DNA from 3 places in the Cellulosimicrobium sp. NPDC030954 genome. Region 3 is predicted to be linked to each of the others. Evidence: riboswitches for the same ligand, from Rfam matches in the RefSeq annotation. Region 3 holds a riboswitch; each other region holds the start of a gene.
The links. Region 3 has a riboswitch for S-adenosylmethionine ahead of ACZ402_RS01150 (aminotransferase class V-fold PLP-dependent enzyme). Riboswitches for the same ligand answer to the same signal wherever they lie in the genome.

Region 1 (5,492 bases), on a different contig from region 3:
CCGCCGTCGAACCGCTGAGGTTCCGCCGCCGCACCTAACCGTCCACAGCACCGTCCGTCCAGCAGCACGACGAAGGGAACCGCCATGCCTGACCAGACCCTCACCCACCTCGCCATGCTGCTCGACCGGTCCGGCTCGATGCAGTCGATCAAGCAGGCCACCGAGCAGGGCTTCGACCTGTTCCTCACCGAGCAGCGCGACGCACCCGGCCGCTGCACGGTCACGCTCGCGCAGTTCGACAACGAGTACGAGGAGGTCTACACGGACCTCGACGTGCGCGAGGTCCCCCCGCTGGACCTGCACCCGCGTGGCATGACCGCGCTGCTCGACTCCATCGGGCGCCTCGTGCAGACCACGGCGCTGCGCATCGCCCAGCTCCCCGAGGAGCAGCGGCCCGGCGCCGTGATCGTCGGGATCATGACCGACGGCCTCGAGAACGACTCCAAGGAGTACACGCACGCCGCGATCAAGGCGCTCGTCACCGAGCGCGAGGAGCAGTTCGGATGGACGTTCCTCTACATGGGCGCCAACCAGGACGCGATCGAGGTCGGCGCGTCGCTCGGCGTGAAGCGCGAGCGGTCGCTCACGTACGACACGGCGAACGTCGACCAGGCGTACGCCGCGACGTCGCGCAGCATGGCCGCGATGCGTGGAGCCGTGTGGGCCGGCGCGGCGCCCGCTGCCGCGCGCGACCAGCACGCCGCGTACACCGAGGCGGACCGTGCGGCGGCAGGTGGCTCCGCGCCGGGGCGCGCGAGCACTCCGACCGGTCGTCGCAGCCCTGTGCCCGCACCGGTGCGGCCCGCCCCGCGCGGGACGAAGGACGACCCGTTCGACGAGCCGCACCTGCTGGAGCACGTGCGGTCGGTGCTCGCGACGGGCGCGCCGACGCTGGCCGACGTGGGGACGTTCGGTGGACGCGCCGTCGTCTGGGCGACCGTGCGCGGCGTGCCGGTCTACCTCAACGCGGACTCGTCGCGCGCGGCGCTGCAGCAGCTCGTGGATGCGGCCGCGGGTGGACCTCTCCCGTGGACCGTCATCGCGAGCCAGAGTGGCCAGCTCAACAAGGTGACGTTCCGGTCCGGAGCGCGCGTGCCCGGGTTCTACTGCTACGCGCGCGAGATCCAGCCCACGGCAGGCCCGCTGGGAGGCGCCGTCGTCGCGCGCTGAAGGTCCGACGCCGTGGGACGGGCCGCGAGGTGCGGCCCGTCCTGCGGTGCAGCTCCGGCTGTGGGCCGCCGAGGCGAGACGACGCGGTCGTCGACTCCCTGCCTTCAGAGAGTCGACTACCGTGCCTCCAGAGACGGCGGGTGAGTACCCGACGCACGACGTGAGCAGGGGGCTGCTTCATGGAGGATCCGCGCGCGGCGGCGAGGGCGGGACGAGTCCGGCGGCACGCACGATGGGTCGTGCCGCTCGTCGCCGCACCCGCCGTGTTCCTCGCTTGCGTCCTCGCCCTCGACGCGCTCAACCGGCACGAGCTCTACCACGGGGCGTGGGCGTTCCTCGTGCTCCTGGTGGTCGCCGTGGCGTTCCTCGGGCCGGTCGCCCTGCTCGCTGTCGCGATCGCAAAGGGCGCCAGGACATTCCGGGAGCACCGGCGCAGCCGCGGTCGGTTCTCTGCGACCGAGCGTGCCGAGATCGGCCGGCGCGACGCCGCCGCGCACGCGTGGGCGAACGCCCAGGGCCTGCACCGGCATCTCCTCGCGCGGGAGGTTCCGCCCACGCTGCGGGTGTGGGACGTCGTCCCGTACGCGGGCGAGGAGTTCTTCTGCGACGTGCCCGCCGGGTACGCGCGCTACTACGGGACGACTGTCAGCTACACGCAGACGTCGGGGTTCTACTACGGGCGGCCGTCGTTCGTCCTCACCGGCCTTGCCGTGACGGCGATCGCCAACGCCGCCGAGCGCAGCGCCGCCCAGGCGCAGGCCCGAGAGCAGTGGCGTGAGCGCTGCGTCTCCCGGCTCGTCGTGAGCAACCACCGGCTGCTGGTCCAGGTGCATGGGCGATGGCTGTCGTTCGACTACTCCGCGATGACGGCGGTGTTCCCCGAACCCGGCGGGTGGGCCCTCGTCTGCCAGTTCTCCTCGACCGAGCCGCTCTTGCTCACCGGCGACCACGCCCCCTTCGCCGCGGTGATGACCCTGTACAGGACGCACGGTGAGCAGGCGCTGAGAGATCACCCCGGTCTGGAGCCGCTCCGGCCGGTGCACGGCCCGGCCAGCCCGGGGAGCGAGGTTGCGTCCGATCAGCGGGTGAGGTAGACATCTGCCCAGGTCACGAGTGACCGGCGAGACGCCCTCCGCGTGCCGGTCCGGCAACCGCGCCCCTCGCGCACGGTGCCCCAGGAGGAAGACCGGCCCTGGCCGAACGGTCAGGGAAGTGCGAGGTCGACGTCCGCCTCGGTGCGTTGCTGCGCGCCCGGGTGCCGTCGGCCCTGACCGAAGGGCTGCTCCGATGAACCCGACCCCGACCATGACCCTGTGGGTCCGTACCGACGACCCGTGCCAGCTGCTCGTGAGCGACGAGGGGCACCTCGTGTGCCCGGTCCACACCGGGCACCCGCGCCCGGTCCCGTCGCGCGGGTGCTCGTTCAACCCGTTCCTGCGTCTCTGCCACGTCTGCCTGAGCGAACGCGTCCAGATGACGAGCCGCTTCCACATCGAGCGGCGCGTGTGCGACGCGTGCCAGAAGATCGACGCCGCGATCGCCACGTCGCTCGGTGCCGAACCCCTGACCGGGATCACGCAGGACCACCAGACGCTGCGGCGCATGGAGGCCTACGTCACGCTCGTGTTCCCGACGCGGTGGCGGCGCGCGCGCGAGAGCGGCCTCGGCGTCGTCGAGCTCGACACGAACGCACCGTTCTGGGACAGGAAGCCCGACCGCCGGGTCGAGCCCCAGCCACCCATGACGGTGCGGCACTTTGCGCGACTCGACCACTGGCGCACCCGCGGTGGCGGCGGGCCGGACTCCGTGTCCCGCCGCGCCGCGTTCCTCGCGTGGGCACGGGCCGTGCACCCCGCGAGCCCCGTGGCCGTCGCAGCGGGTGAAATCCCGTGACGCGGGAGACCGCAGGTCGTCAGACCCGTGACGTCGTCGGCACGGTGCGGTACGAACGGCACATGCCGCTCGCGTTCCCGCCCGACCCGACGTTCCCCGACGACGGCGGCGCCGAGCGCGCCGTGTGGGACGCGCTGCGCGAACAGCTCCCCGACGACGTCGTGCTGTTCCACGGGGTGCACGTGCAGGAGGACGAGCAGGAGTACGAGATCGACGTCCTCGTCGCCTGGCCAGGGGTCGGGCTCGCCGCGATCGAGGTCAAGGGCGGGCACATCGACCGGGTCGACGGCACCTGGTTCCAGGGCAACGGTCCCCGGCGGCACCGCATCGACCCGGTGCGCCAGGTCCAGGGTGCTCGGCACGCGCTGCAGGCCCTGCTGCGCCGTCGCGACCTGTGGGCCGCAGAGGCGCGCACCGCGCACCTCGTGGCGTTCCCGCACCGGTACGTCCCGCGCGACTGGGAGACGGTCGACCTTCCGCGGGACATGCTCGTGGACCGCGGCGACCTGGAGCGGTCGGGCGGCGTCGCCGAGCGGGTGAAGCGCGCCGTCGAGCGGCACGGCCAGGGCCATGCCGGGCTCGCGGTCGACGACGTCCCCGCCCTCGTGGACTCGCTCGCCGGTGGCTTCCCCAGCCAGACGGAGCACCTGTCGCTCGCCCTGGAGCACGAGACGCGCCTGGAGCAGATGACCCGCGACCAGGCCCGCGTGCTCGACGCGCTCTCCGAGGTGCGCCGGATGAGGGTCGTCGGCGGCGCGGGGGCGGGCAAGACGTGGCTCGCGCTCGAGCAGGCGCGCCGGCGTGCGCGGGCGGGTGAGCGCGTCGCCCTGCTCTGCTACTCGCGGGGGCTCGGGCGCTACCTCGAACGCGTCACCCAGACGTGGCCGGCGCGCGACCGTCCCGCCTACGTGGGACTGTTCCACGACCTGCCGCTGAGCTGGGGCGCCGAGCGCGGCGCCGACGACGACCCGGACTACTGGGAGCGGCACCTGCCGACCGAGCTCGGCCGGCTCGCGGGCGAGCGTCCGTCGACGGACCTGTTCGACGCCGTCGTCGTGGACGAGGCGCAGGACTTCGGCGACCTCTGGTGGCCGTCGCTCCTGCGGTGCCTGCGCGACCCGGACGAGGGAGGCCTCTACGTCTTCCTCGACGACGCGCAACGGGTCTTCCCCCGCGCCGCCGACGTACCGCTCCAGCTCGTCCCCGTGACACTGCGCGAGAACCTGCGCTCCACGAAGCAGATCGCCCAGGTGTTCGGCGCGCTCTCACCCGACACCCTCACCCCACGAGGGATGAACGGCCCCCGCGTACGGATCGTCGACGTGCCCGCCGCCGCAGCCGTGGAAGCCGCCGACGACGCCGTCGAAGCGCTGCTCGACGAAGGGTGGAACCCCGGCCAGGTCGCGCTCCTGGCCACGGGCCGGCGCCACCCCGCCCAGGTCAACGAGGTCACCCTCGGCGGGTACGCCGCCTACTGGGACGCGTTCTTCGCGGAGGACGACGTGTTCTTCGGGCACGTCCTCGGGTTCAAGGGCCTCGAACGCCCTGCGGTCGTCCTGTCCGTCAACGGCGTGCGGGACGAGGCGCGAGCCCGCGAGATGCTCTACACCGGCCTGTCACGCGCCCGCTCGCTGCTCGTCGTCGTCGGCGACCGGTCGTGGATCGAGGGCGTCGGGGGAGAGGCCGTGCGACGACGGCTCACGGAAGCGGAGGCCTGGGCACCCGTCGGGTCGGGGGCGGACGCCTGACGGCGCCCGCCCCCGGCCGGGAAACGGTCAGGAGACGGTTGCCGCCTCGGCGTGGGCGGGGAGCAGGTCGCTGCGGCGACCGTTCCACAGGACTACCAGCTCGTCGCGTGCACGGGTCGCCGCGACGTAGAGCAGGGACCTCTCGCGCAGCTCGCCGTCGGCGCGATCGGCCTCCGGCAGGGCCGACAACCCGTAGCCCCAGCCCTGCTCGTCCGACGAGACGCCGAACAGGATGACGCGCTTGAACTCCATGCCCTTGGAGCGGTGCATGGTCATGACGAGCACGCTCCCGGTCCCGGTCGCGGCGTCGTCCTGGATGAACTTCGCCTTGACGCCGCGCTCGCTCAGCGCGTGGACGACCTTGTCGCCGGTGTTCTTGGTGCGGACGAGCACGCCGATCGTCTCGGGGGCGTCCCCGGCGTCGCGCCAGCCGCGGACGAGCTCGGCAGCCTGTTCGTACTCGTCGAGGAGCGAGGACGCCCGGACCTCTCGGGGCGCGGGCCCGGACCGCGCGGATCGGTAGCCGGTGGCGGCCGCGTCTCCCGCCTCCATGTCGATCCAGTCCTCCCCGGCCAGCACGCCGACGGCGTAGCGCAGCACCTGTGCGGTCGTGCGGTAGTTGAGGGTGAGGCGCCGGGACCTGCCGACGATGTTGATCCCGTACCGGGACAGCACGACCTT
Region 2 (5,492 bases), on a different contig from region 3:
CGCGGGCGCGGCGGATCTCCGGGGTCTGCGGGAACGAGCCGATCGTCGTCGTCGGCAGCGGCGGCAGGTTCAGGCGCTCCTGCTGCGCGGCCGCACGCTCGGCGTAGTCGCCGCGCGCAAAGTCCGCCTCGGTGAGCGCGGCGGCGCGCTCGCGCACCGCGGGCACGACGACGCCGCTCGCCGCGGCGCGTGACGCCACCGCTGCGCGGGACGCCTCGATCTCGGCCGCGACGCCGTCGCGACCCTCCGTGAGCGCGCGGGCGAGCGTCGCGACCTCGCCCACCTTCTGGTCCGCGAACGCGAGCCAGTCGCGCAGGCGCGGGTCGAGCGTCGTGCCCGACGCCGCCCCCGCCTCGGCGAACGTCTCGTCCTCCACGTCGTGCGGCACGTGCAGCAGCGACGTCGACGTCCCGACGGCGACCGCGCCCGCCCCGAGGTTGCGTGCGGCATCGAGCACGTCGAGCTTCGCGGAGAGGTCGGCACGCCAGATGTTGTGCCCGTCGATCGCGCCGACGACGATCGTCTTCGACACGAGGTCGTCGTAGGGCGAGTCCGGGAGGTCTGCCCGGACGGCGTCGATCGCGATCGCTTCGACGTCCGTTCCCGCGAGCGTCGCCAGGAAGTCGTGGGTCCCGCCGTCGGCGTCGACCGACGTCTCCAACCCGCCGAACGGCGTCGCGACGAGGATCGCGGGCCGCGCGTCCTGCGCCGAACCCGGGATCTCTCCCGACCCGGCGGCCTCCGTGGGGAGCGACCCCGGGTTCGGCACTGGGCGGAGGTCGGTCGCGAGGGTGCGGTAGGCCGACTCCACCGCTGCCGCGAGCTCCGTGAACGGCACGTCGACCGAGTCGGTGACGAGGATCGGCTCGTCGAGCTGGACCCACGGCGCACCGGCGGCGGCGAGCGCGCGCAGCAGGTCGGCGTAGGCGGCGACGACGTCGTCCAGGCGGTCGAGGGGCGAGTAGCCCGAGGGGGCGTCTTCGGCGGCCTTCGAGAGCGCGAGGAACGTCACCGGCCCGACGACGACGGGCCGCGTCACGACGCCGGCCTCCTTGGCCTCGACGAACTCGCGCACGATGCGGTCGTCGACGAACCGGATCGGGGTGTCCGGGCCGATCTCGGGCACGAGGTAGTGGTAGTTGGTGTCGAACCACTTGGTCATCTCGAGCGGGGCGTCGTCGCCCTGGCCGCGCGCGACGGTGAAGTAGCCCGCGAGGTCGAGGCGGCCGGCGTCGTCGGTGAGCGACGCGAACCGCGACGGGACCGCGCCGAGCGAGGCGGCGACGTCGAGCACCTGGTCGTAGAAGGAGAACGACCCGGGGACCGCCGCGTCGTCGGCACCGAGGCCGAGGTCCACGAGCCGGCGCGCGGTCGCGAGGCGCAGCTCGCGGGCCGTGGCCTCGAGCTCGTCGGCGCTCGTGCGCCCGGCCCAGAACGCCTCGACGGCCTTCTTGAGCTCGCGGCGACGCCCGATGCGGGGGTAGCCGAGCACGGTGCCGGCGGGGAAGCCGGCCTGGATCTGGGTAGGGGAGGGTACGGAAGTGGTCATGATCGAAACCTCTTGCTGGTCCGGAGGACCGGTCAGACGGGCGTGCCGTGCGTGGCGGCGCTCGTCGTGGGCAGGGAGGTGCCGGTGACCCACGGCCCGCTGGCCAGGTCCGGGACGAGCGGGGCGGCGGCAGCGCTGGCGCTGCCTCCCGTCCCGGCCGACCCGCCGCCGAGGCGGACACCCTCGAGCAGGTCAAGAGCGGCGCGGTGCTTGTTGAACGTGTACACGTGCAGACCGGGCGCACCCGCGTCGAGGACGCGCTGCGCGAGGTCGACCGAGTACGCGATCCCGTAGGCGTGCTGCGCCTCCGGGTCGGGCAGGGCGTCGAGCGCGTCCAGCAGGTGCTGGGGCGCGCGCACGCCCGTGAGCTCCTCGACGCGGCGGAGCCGCGCGGGCTCCGTCGTGGGCAGCAGCCCGGCGAGGATGGGGATCGTCACGCCGGCCGCGCGGGCCTCGGCGACGAAGTCGGTGTACGACGACGCGTCGTAGAAGAGCTGCGTGATCGCGAAGCTCGCGCCGGCCTGCTGCTTCTGCCACAGGCGGCGCACCTCCTGCGTGCGCGTCGTGCCGGCGGCGGGGTTGCCGTCGCAGAACGTCGCGACGGCGATCGTCAGCGGCCGGGCCGCGCCGCGCAGCGCCGCGGCCGGGTCGGCCGCGCAGCGCGATGCCTCGACCTCGCGCAGGAGCGCGACGAGCTCGGTCGACGACCGCACGCCGTCGGGCGCCGGCTGCCAGTCCGGCTGGTCGCGCGGCGGGTCGCCCCGCAGCGCGAGGAAGCTGCGCACGCCCTCGTCGAGGAAGTCGGAGATGACCTCCTCGACGTCCTCGCGCGACGCCCCGACGCACGTGAGGTGCGCGATCGGCAGCACGGGCGTGCCCTGGAGCAGCCGCCCGACGACCTGGCGAGCCGTCGCACGGTCGGTGCCCGCCGCCCCGTACGTCACGGACACGAAGTCGGGGTGCGTCGCGACGAGACGGCGTGCCGTCTCCCAGAACTTGGGCGCCGCGTCCGGGCGCCGCGGGGGCATGAGCTCGAACGAGACCGTCGGCCGTGCCGCCCCGCCGTGGGCCTGCCCGACGGCGTCCGCGACGCTCACGACGTCGCCTCGCCCGGGGTGCGTGCGTGCGCGACCGCCGTCGGGCACGTGCTGCCCGGACGGTGCGCGAAGGATGCCTCTGAGACCATTAGTCGCTCCATCGACCCTGGCGTTAGCACCTTTGTCCTCGGGAGGCTTCCGTCGGCGGGTTGCTGCGGTGTCGTCGAGCCAGGACTCTCGACCGCTCTGGATGGTTGGCACGATCCTACGACCCATCCGACATGCGGTCGAGAGTGACCGCTTGCTGAGACGGGCGACATCGGTCCCCGTGTCGGACGGACCGCGCCACCAGGCTCGCTCAGGTGCGATCTCGCTGCCACAGCATCTCGACGCCCAGGACGATCGCGCACACGACACCCAGCGTCCCGGGGACCGCCACGAACGCGACGTGGATCGGGCTGTCCTCGTCCGGAAGGAAGAGATCGATCCAGCCCAGCGAGAGGGCCAGGGCCGTCGAGACCCCGCCCAGGCGCGACGACCACGAGAACAGGTGGCTGTGCCAGGGAGCGTCATCCTGCGTGTCTCGGGTCCGCACGTCGATGCTGAAGAAGATCAGCAGAGCGGCGAGGAAGGAGATGAGCGAGACCATCTCGGCGGAAGGCATCGGCTGCATGCGATCGGACCATACCTCCGTGGTGCGTACTTGGCCCGCCGGCAGTGGTTACGGTGAGCCGACAGCCTCAGACAGCGACGAACCGAGGAGCCCGCGTGTACGCCACCCCGACCCGCCCGATGACCCAGGACGAGCTCGACCGGATCTGCCGGGTGTGGGCCGACTGCGGCAGCGACGACCCCACCGACCGGTGGCTCGAGCTGTGGGACGGCGGCGACGCCGACGACCACCCGGAGCAGCGCGACGCGATCGTCGCGATCGCACGGGAGGTCGGCCTGGAGGCCGCGGTCGAGGACGGCGTCCTGCGCGTGCAGAAGACCCAGCAGCTCCACGACGAGATCGGCGCGCGCTGGATCTGACCAGGTCAGGGCTCCTGCGCTACAGATTTCACGCTTTCCACGCTACAGATCTCAGGCTTCACACCGTCGTCAACGACGCCGGAGCTCCGGCACGTGCAGGCGCCGCAGGAACCTGTCGGTGCGCAGGGGCGGGCCGTGCCGGTCGAGGAGCGACACGACGACGACGGTCGCGGTCGCGAGCGGGATGGTCCACGCCGCGGGCTGGGCGAGCAGGGCACGCACGACGCCGGGGACGCCGTCGGCTGCATCCCCGGTCGGGCCGGCACCGTAGCCCGCGGCGACGAGCGCGGACGAGGCGAGCAGCGCCGTCGCGCACAGGACGGACCCCACGACCATCCCCGCCACCGCGCCGCGTGCGGTGAGGCGGCGCCACCACACGCCGAGCAGGATCACCGGCGACAGCGCGGAGGCGGCGAACACGAACACCGTCCCGACGCTCGTCACGAGCCCCTGCGGGATGGTGACGAGCGCGAACGCGAGCGGGATGAGCGTGCACGCGACCGCCGACCAGCGGAACGAGCGCACGGTCCCGCCGAACAGGTCCTGGCTCACGACGCCCGCGAGCGCCACGACCAGCCCCGACGACGTGCCGAGGAACGCGGCGAACGCCCCGGCGACGACGAGCGCGGCGAGCAGCTCGCCGCCGAGCCCGGGGACGAGGCGGGTCGGCAGGGTGAGCACGACGGTGTCCGCGACGCCGGGCGTCGCGAGGTCGGGCGCGACGACCCGGGCGACGAGCCCGAGCGTGCTGGACACCATGTAGAACACGCTGATCATCACGAGCACGACGACGGTCGTGCGGCGGGCCGAGCCGCCGTCGGGCGAGGTGTAGAAGCGCACGAGGACGTGCGGCAGGCCGGTCGTGCCGAGCAGCAGCGCGAGCAGGAGCGACACGGTCGCGTACGCGTCGAGGCCGCCGGGCCCGGCGTCGTGCGGGAACACGGCGGCGGGGTCGAAGGTCACGCTGGCACCCCCGGGCTCGAACGCGCCGCCGAGCGCCATGAGCACGAACACGAGGGGCAGCGCGAGCGCGGTGAGCTTGACCCAGAACTGGAACGCCTGGACGAACGTGATGGAGCGCATGCCGCCCGCCGCGACGACGGCGCTCACGACGACCGCGATCCCCACCGACCCGACCCACGGCGGGACGGGCGCGACGCTCGTGATGACGAGCGCCGCGCCGTGGAGCTGCGGCACCACGTAGAGCCACCCGATGACGAGCACGAGCACGCTCGTGACGCGGCGCGCGACGACGGAGTCGAGCCGGGCGTGGACGAAGTCGGGGATCGTGTACGCGCCGCTGCGGCGCAGCGGGCCCGCGACGAACAGCAGGACCAGCAGGTAGCCGGCCGCGTACCCGACGGGGAACCAGAACGCCTCGGCGCCCGAGAGCAGGACGAGCCCCGAGAGGCCCAGGAAGGTGCCCGCGGACAGGTACTCGCCGCTGATCGCCGACGCGTTCCACACCGGCCGCACCGTGCGCGACGCGACGAAGAAGTCGCTCGTGGTGCGCGAGATGCGCAGGCCGTAGAACCCGATGAGCCCCGTCGCGAGCAGGAGCAGCCCGATCGCGACGAGGGGCAGCGCGCTCACGGGGCGCCCGCCTCGTCGGGGGCGGGATCCACGGACCCGCCCGATCCCTCGGCGAGCGCGCGGTACCGGCGCTCGTTGCGCGCCGCCGCGACGGCGAACACGACCGCGAACGCGACGATCACGGGGTAGAACCCGTACGCGTGCACGAGCCAGGGGAGCGGGACGCCGAGGAGCACCACGGAGTCCAGCGCGGGCACCGCGCTCATCGTCACCGTGAGCAGCGCGACGACCGCGAGGAACGAGACCACGCACGCGAGCCCGAGCCGGAGCTGGGCCCGCAC
Region 3 (5,492 bases):
CACATCCCACCACACCGTGGGTACCCGACCGCGTGCGAGCGAACGGGGCCGTGCCTACGGTCGACGAGTACCGACGAGAGGAGCAGTCATGGGACTCGGAGACAAGGCCAAGCACGCCGCCGAGGAGGCGGGCGGCAAGCTCAAGGAGGGCGCGGGCAAGCTCACGGACAACGAGCGGCTCGAGGCCGAGGGCAAGAAGGACCAGGCGAAGGCCGACGTCAAGCAGGCGGGCGACGACGTCAAGGACGCGTTCGACCGCTAGTCCCTGCCCCTGACCTGCTCGCGAGGGCCCCGCTCCGGCGGGGCCCTCGCGGCGTCCCGGGTCCGCCCGGTCCCGGGACCGCCGTCCGGCACGGGCGTCCGGCGACGGGCCTACGACGCGGCGAGCGGCAGCGAGGCCACCGGGTGCGCCGGGGCGAGCACGGGCACGACGCGCGGCGCGTTGATCCGCTCCAGGAGACCGACCTCGACGGTGGGCCACTCGGGCGCGAGGATCGAGAACATCACGGAGTCGGCGCGCGTCCCGTCCGGCGCGGTGCGGTGGCCGCGCATGACGCCCTCCTCGTACGCCCCGAGCCGGCGCATGGCCCCGAGCGAGCGGGTGTTGCGCGTGTCGACGCGGAAGCCGACGCGGTGCACGTCCCACGTCTCGAACGCGTGCCGCAGCAGCAGCCACTTGGTCACGGGGTTGACGAGGCTCCCCCACGTCGAGCGGGCGTAGAACGTCCGGCCGACCTCGACCCGGCGGTCGACGAGCGACAGGTCGCGGAACGCCGTGCTGCCGAGCACGTCGCCCGGGGCCCCGTCGGGGCCGGTGGCGCGCACGACGAAGCCCGTCAGGTCGGGCGCGGCGCGCGTCGCGGCCACCAGCTCGGCCATCCCCGCGACCCCGAAGGGCATGGGGATGCTCATGCCTGACCACATCGCCTCGTCGACGAGGCCGGCCAGTGTCTCAGCGTGCTCCAGGGCCAGCGGTTCCAGGCGGAATCCGTGCCCCGAGAGGACGACGTCGTGCAGCACAGCGCATATCAGAGCACACGCGGACGACGCCGCCAAGAGGCTCCGGCAACACGGTGGACAACGCTCGTCGACGGCCTGGTGAACGGACGCCCGAGCGCCCGCGAGAGAGCGACGCCCGGCCGAGGTAGCGACCTCCGGTGCCTCGACAGGGCTGCACGTCGCTACCTCGGCGGGAGGTCGCTATCTCGCGGTCATGCGGCGGGGCCGCACCCCGCCGCGTCGGCGAGGAAGCCCGCCGCGGCGGTGGCGAAGAGGCCTTCCAGGCCCGAGCCCGCCGGTACCGGGCGCGGGTCGTCGGCGACGGCCCAGCAGCCGTCGACGACCTCGTAGCGCGTCGCCGGGCCCTGTTCCACGTACGACCGCACGGCCTCGACGAGGCGGACGACGTCCGCGCCCGTCGTCCCGACGCCGACGGACGCGCGGATCGCGCCCGCGTCGTACCCGAGGCGTGCGAGCAGCGGGTGGGCGCAGAAGCGACCGTCGCGCACGCCGATGCCGTGCTCGGCGGAGAGGTACGCGGCGACGAGGCCCGGGTCGTGACCCTCGACGGAGAACGTGACGACGCCGACCGGGTCGACGGCGTCCTCCCAGACCCGCACGACGCGCACGCCCGGGACCGCCTCGAGGCCCGCGACGAGCGCGGCGCGGAGCGTCGCCTCGTGGGCGTGGAGGTCGGCCGGGTCGAGCGCCGCGAGCGCGTCGCACGCGGCCGCGAGCGCGGCGGCGCCCACGACGTTCGGCGACCCGGCCTCGTGGCGCGCGGGCGCCGTCTGCCACTGCGTGCCGGTGACGGCGACCTGCCGCACCGCGCCGCCCCCGGCGAGGTAGGGGGTCCCCGCGTCGAGCCAGTCGCGGCGGCCCACGAGCGCGCCCGCGCCGAACGGCGCGTACGTCTTGTGGCCGGAGAACGCGACGTAGTCGACCCCGGAGTCCGCGAGGGAGAACCCGCGGTGCGGGACGAGCTGGGCGCCGTCGAGGACGACGCGCGCCCCGGCGTCGTGCGCGACCCGCACGACGTCCGCGACGGGCAGCGACTCGCCCGTGACGTTCGACGCACCGGTCACGGCGACGAGCGCGTACGGGAAGCGCGCGAGCTCGGTGCGCAGGCCGGACAACGTCTCCGCGACGGACGCGCCGCCGGCGAGGACCGTCGCGCCGCCAGCACGCTGCCACGGCAGCAGGTTCGCGTGGTGCTCGACGTCGAGGACGAGCACGCGCCCGGGCGTCCCGTCCGCGTTCGCCGGGACGCAGCCCGCGAGCAGGTTGAGCGAGTCGGTCGTGTTGCGTGTGACGACGGTGACGTCGTCGGCGCGCGCGCCGACGAACGCGCCGATCGCGCGGCGCGACGCCTCGTAGAGCGCGGTCGAGACCTGCGACAGGTACCCGGCGCCGCGGTGCACGCTCGCGTAGAGCGGCAGCACCTCGGTCACGCGGTCCGCGACGGAGCGCAGCGCCGGGGCCGACGCCGCGACGTCGAGGTTCGCGTACGGGACGCTGCGGCCGTCGACGAGCGGCACGAGCGTGTCCGCGCCGACGACGGGCAGAAGCGCGGGCGCGCCGGCGACCGCCGCGAGGTCAGGCGCCGTCGGGAGGTCGGTCGGACACGAGACGTCGGCGAGAGCGGTCATGGCACAGTCCTCCGAGGGCGGTCCGGGGACGGTGATCCCCGCGCTTGCCACGCGCCGGTCGGCGTGCGGCCTGGTCGTCACCCGGGGCACCCCGCCGCGAGAGGAGGGTTGCCGGCCAGCAAACCGGGGTTTCACGCTGGCACTCATGACCTGCGTCCCAGCATGTGCGCGGCGGCCCGGGCGTGTCAACCGGTGGTCAAGGCGTCTCGGATGGCGGGACACAGCTCACGGGCAGGTCGAGGCGCCAGCCGGACTCGTCGACCTCGAACGCGTCGAGCACCTCGCCGGTCCGCGCGTCGAGCACGACGACGGAGTCGGGCGGCCAGTCCGCGGGTTCTCCGAGCGCGCCGTACGGGACGCCCTGGAGCCTCGTCCCGTTCACGAACGCCTCGACCGGCTCCCCCGACCGCGTGCTCACCAGGACCACCTCGGGGTGGGCGTCGGCGTACGCGTCGCAGGCTGCGCCGTCGCCGTCGCCGCTCCACCACCCCTCGTACCCACCGACGGCGAGCTCTGCGAGGTCGACCGGCTCGCCCCCGGTCGCCACGTCGGCGGGCACCGGTCGGGGCGATGGCGGCGGCGCGGAGCCGACGTCCGGCTCGACCAGGACGATGCGCGCCCTCCCGTGGGCGTCGAGGACGTCGTCCTCCGCGAGACGGACGCTCGCCACGCGCGGCGGCGGCTCCTCGTCGCCGGTCGCCACCCAGAGCCAGGCGCCCGCGGCGACGACGCCCGCCACCACGACCGCACCCAGAACCCGTCCCCGGCCGGTCCGCATCCGGTTCCCCCCTGCCCGTCGTCCTGCCCCCGGGACCCCCGCCCGGGCGCGCTGCCACGCTAGCGCGACCGTCCGACGTCGGGCACCTCGCTCGGGGCCGCTCGCCGAGACAGGCGTTCCGCGCGTCGGACGCGTGGCGTACGATCCGTGCCAACCATCCGGAGCGGCCGAGTGACGTGGCACGTCGACGCCGCAGCAACCCCCCGGTCCGTCGCGAGGCGGCCGGGCGCAGGGTGCTACTGCCACGATCGATGGAGGAGGACTCATGAGCGACCGGTCCCAGCAGACGTCGGCCGTACCCGACGCCCGACCCGCCGTCGGCTACGCCGGCGACATCACCCCGCAGCAGGCGTGGGACCTGCTGACGAGCGACGAGCGCGCGGTGCTCGTCGACGTCCGCACCGAGGGCGAGTGGCGCACGATCGGCGTGCCCGACGCCACGGACCTCGGCCGCGAGGTCGTCTTCGACGAGTGGGTGACCCCGGCCGGTCCCAACCCCCGCTTCGTGGACCGGCTCGTCGAGGCCGGCCTGGCGCCCGGCGACGAGCGTCCGGTCGTGTTCCTGTGCCGCTCGGGCCAGCGCTCGATCGGCGCGGCGCGCGCGGCCACGGCCGCCGGGCTCGGGCCGTCGTACAACGTGCTCGAGGGCTTCGAGGGCGCCCAGGGCTTCTCGGGCCTGCGCGACGTCGAGGGCTGGAAGGTCCGCGGCCTGCCCACCACGACCTACGACGAGGCCGCCCGGTGAGCGCCGCGCAGCCCGTCCCCGGCGGCTCGGGCCGCAAGCCCCTGCCCGCGAGCGCGCGCGCCGCGACGCTCGCCGTGCGCGGCGGGCACCACCGGACGGAGTTCCAGGAGACGTCCGAGGCGCTGTTCCTCACGCAGGGGTACACGTACGACCGCGCGTCCGACGCGGAGGCCGCGTTCAAGGGCGAGATCGACCGGTTCGTCTACTCGCGCTACGGCAACCCCACGGTGCACGCGTTCGAGGAGCGCCTGCGCCTCCTGGAGGGCGCGGAGGCGTGCTACGCGACGGCGTCCGGCATGTCCGCGGTGTTCACGTCGCTCGCCGCGCTCGTGGGCTCGGGGTCCCGGATCGTCGCGGCGCGCGCGCTGTTCGGGTCGAGCATCGTCATCTTCGACGAGATCTTCGCCAAGTGGGGCGTGCGGACCGACTACGTCGACGGGCACGTGCTCTCCCAGTGGGAGGAGGCGCTGGCGACCCCGGCGGACGTCGTGTTCTTCGAGACGCCGTCCAACCCGATGCAGGACATCGTCGACGCGCGGCGCGTGAGCGAGCTCGCGCACGCCGCGGGCGCGGTCGTCGTGCTCGACAACGTCTTCGCGACCCCGCTGCTGCAGAAGCCGCTCGAGCTCGGCGCGGACGTCGTCGTGTACTCGGCGACCAAGCACATCGACGGCCAGGGCCGCGTGCTCGGCGGGGCGATCCTCGGGACCGAGGAGTACGTCCACGGCCCCGTGCAGACGTTCCTCCGCAACACCGGCCCGTCGCTCTCCGCGTTCAACGCGTGGGTGCTGCTCAAGGGCCTGGAGACCCTGCCGGTGCGCGTCGCCGCGCAGAACGCCGCGGCGACCCAGGTCGCGGAGGCGCTCGAACAGCTCCCCGGCGTCGGCCGCGTGCGCTACCCGTTCCTCGCGTCGCACCCGCAGCAGGAGCTCGCGCGGTCGCAGCAGAGCGGCGGCGGCACGGTCGTGACGTTCGACCTCGCCGTCCCTGAGGGCACCGACCCCGAGACCGCGAAGAAGCGCGCGTTCACGTTCCTCGACGCGCTGCAGGTCGTCGACATCTCGAACAACCTCGGCGACGCGAAGTCGCTCATCACGCACCCCGCCACCACGACGCACCGCAAGCTCGGCCCCGAGGGCCGCGCCGCCGTCGGGATCGCGGAGACGACCGTGCGCCTGTCGGTGGGCCTGGAAGACCCGCTCGACGTCATCGAGGACGTGGAGCAGGCGCTCGACGCCTGACGACCCTCGCGCCGACCATGTGGTCGTGGCCCGTCCCGGCGTCGGGACGGGCCACGACGGCATGCTCGGCGGGCAGCAGG

Region 1: another riboswitch for S-adenosylmethionine. It lies ahead of ACZ402_RS11825 (hypothetical protein); the one in region 3 lies ahead of ACZ402_RS01150 (aminotransferase class V-fold PLP-dependent enzyme).
Region 2: another riboswitch for S-adenosylmethionine. It lies ahead of ACZ402_RS13245 (methylenetetrahydrofolate reductase); the one in region 3 lies ahead of ACZ402_RS01150 (aminotransferase class V-fold PLP-dependent enzyme).

Annotation. Positions count from the first base shown of each region.
Region 1 covers NZ_JBVIFN010000005.1:76,528-82,019, forward strand. Annotated here, with positions in the region: gene ACZ402_RS11810 (hypothetical protein) at 1-38, shown strand, start outside; gene ACZ402_RS11815 (hypothetical protein) at 85-1,170, shown strand; gene ACZ402_RS11820 (hypothetical protein) at 1,410-2,264, shown strand; SAM riboswitch class IV at 2,276-2,391, shown strand; gene ACZ402_RS11825 (hypothetical protein) at 2,458-3,063, shown strand; gene ACZ402_RS11830 (nuclease-related domain-containing DEAD/DEAH box helicase) at 3,126-4,811, shown strand; gene ACZ402_RS11835 (3'-5' exonuclease) at 4,839-5,492, opposite strand, start outside.
Region 2 covers NZ_JBVIFN010000006.1:56,432-61,923, reverse strand. Annotated here, with positions in the region: gene metE (5-methyltetrahydropteroyltriglutamate--homocysteine S-methyltransferase) at 1-1,549, opposite strand, end outside; gene ACZ402_RS13245 (methylenetetrahydrofolate reductase) at 1,582-2,577, opposite strand; SAM riboswitch class I at 2,741-2,843, opposite strand; gene ACZ402_RS13240 (hypothetical protein) at 2,945-3,259, opposite strand; gene ACZ402_RS13235 (hypothetical protein) at 3,355-3,618, shown strand; gene ACZ402_RS13230 (sodium/solute symporter) at 3,688-5,211, opposite strand; gene ACZ402_RS13225 (heavy metal transporter) at 5,208-5,492, opposite strand, start outside.
Region 3 covers NZ_JBVIFN010000001.1:269,275-274,766, reverse strand. Annotated here, with positions in the region: gene ACZ402_RS01160 (CsbD family protein) at 89-262, shown strand; gene ACZ402_RS01155 (GNAT family N-acetyltransferase) at 373-1,020, opposite strand; gene ACZ402_RS01150 (aminotransferase class V-fold PLP-dependent enzyme) at 1,212-2,648, opposite strand; SAM riboswitch class IV at 2,684-2,799, opposite strand; gene ACZ402_RS01145 (hypothetical protein) at 2,845-3,426, opposite strand; gene ACZ402_RS01140 (rhodanese-like domain-containing protein) at 3,692-4,171, shown strand; gene ACZ402_RS01135 (O-succinylhomoserine sulfhydrylase) at 4,168-5,412, shown strand.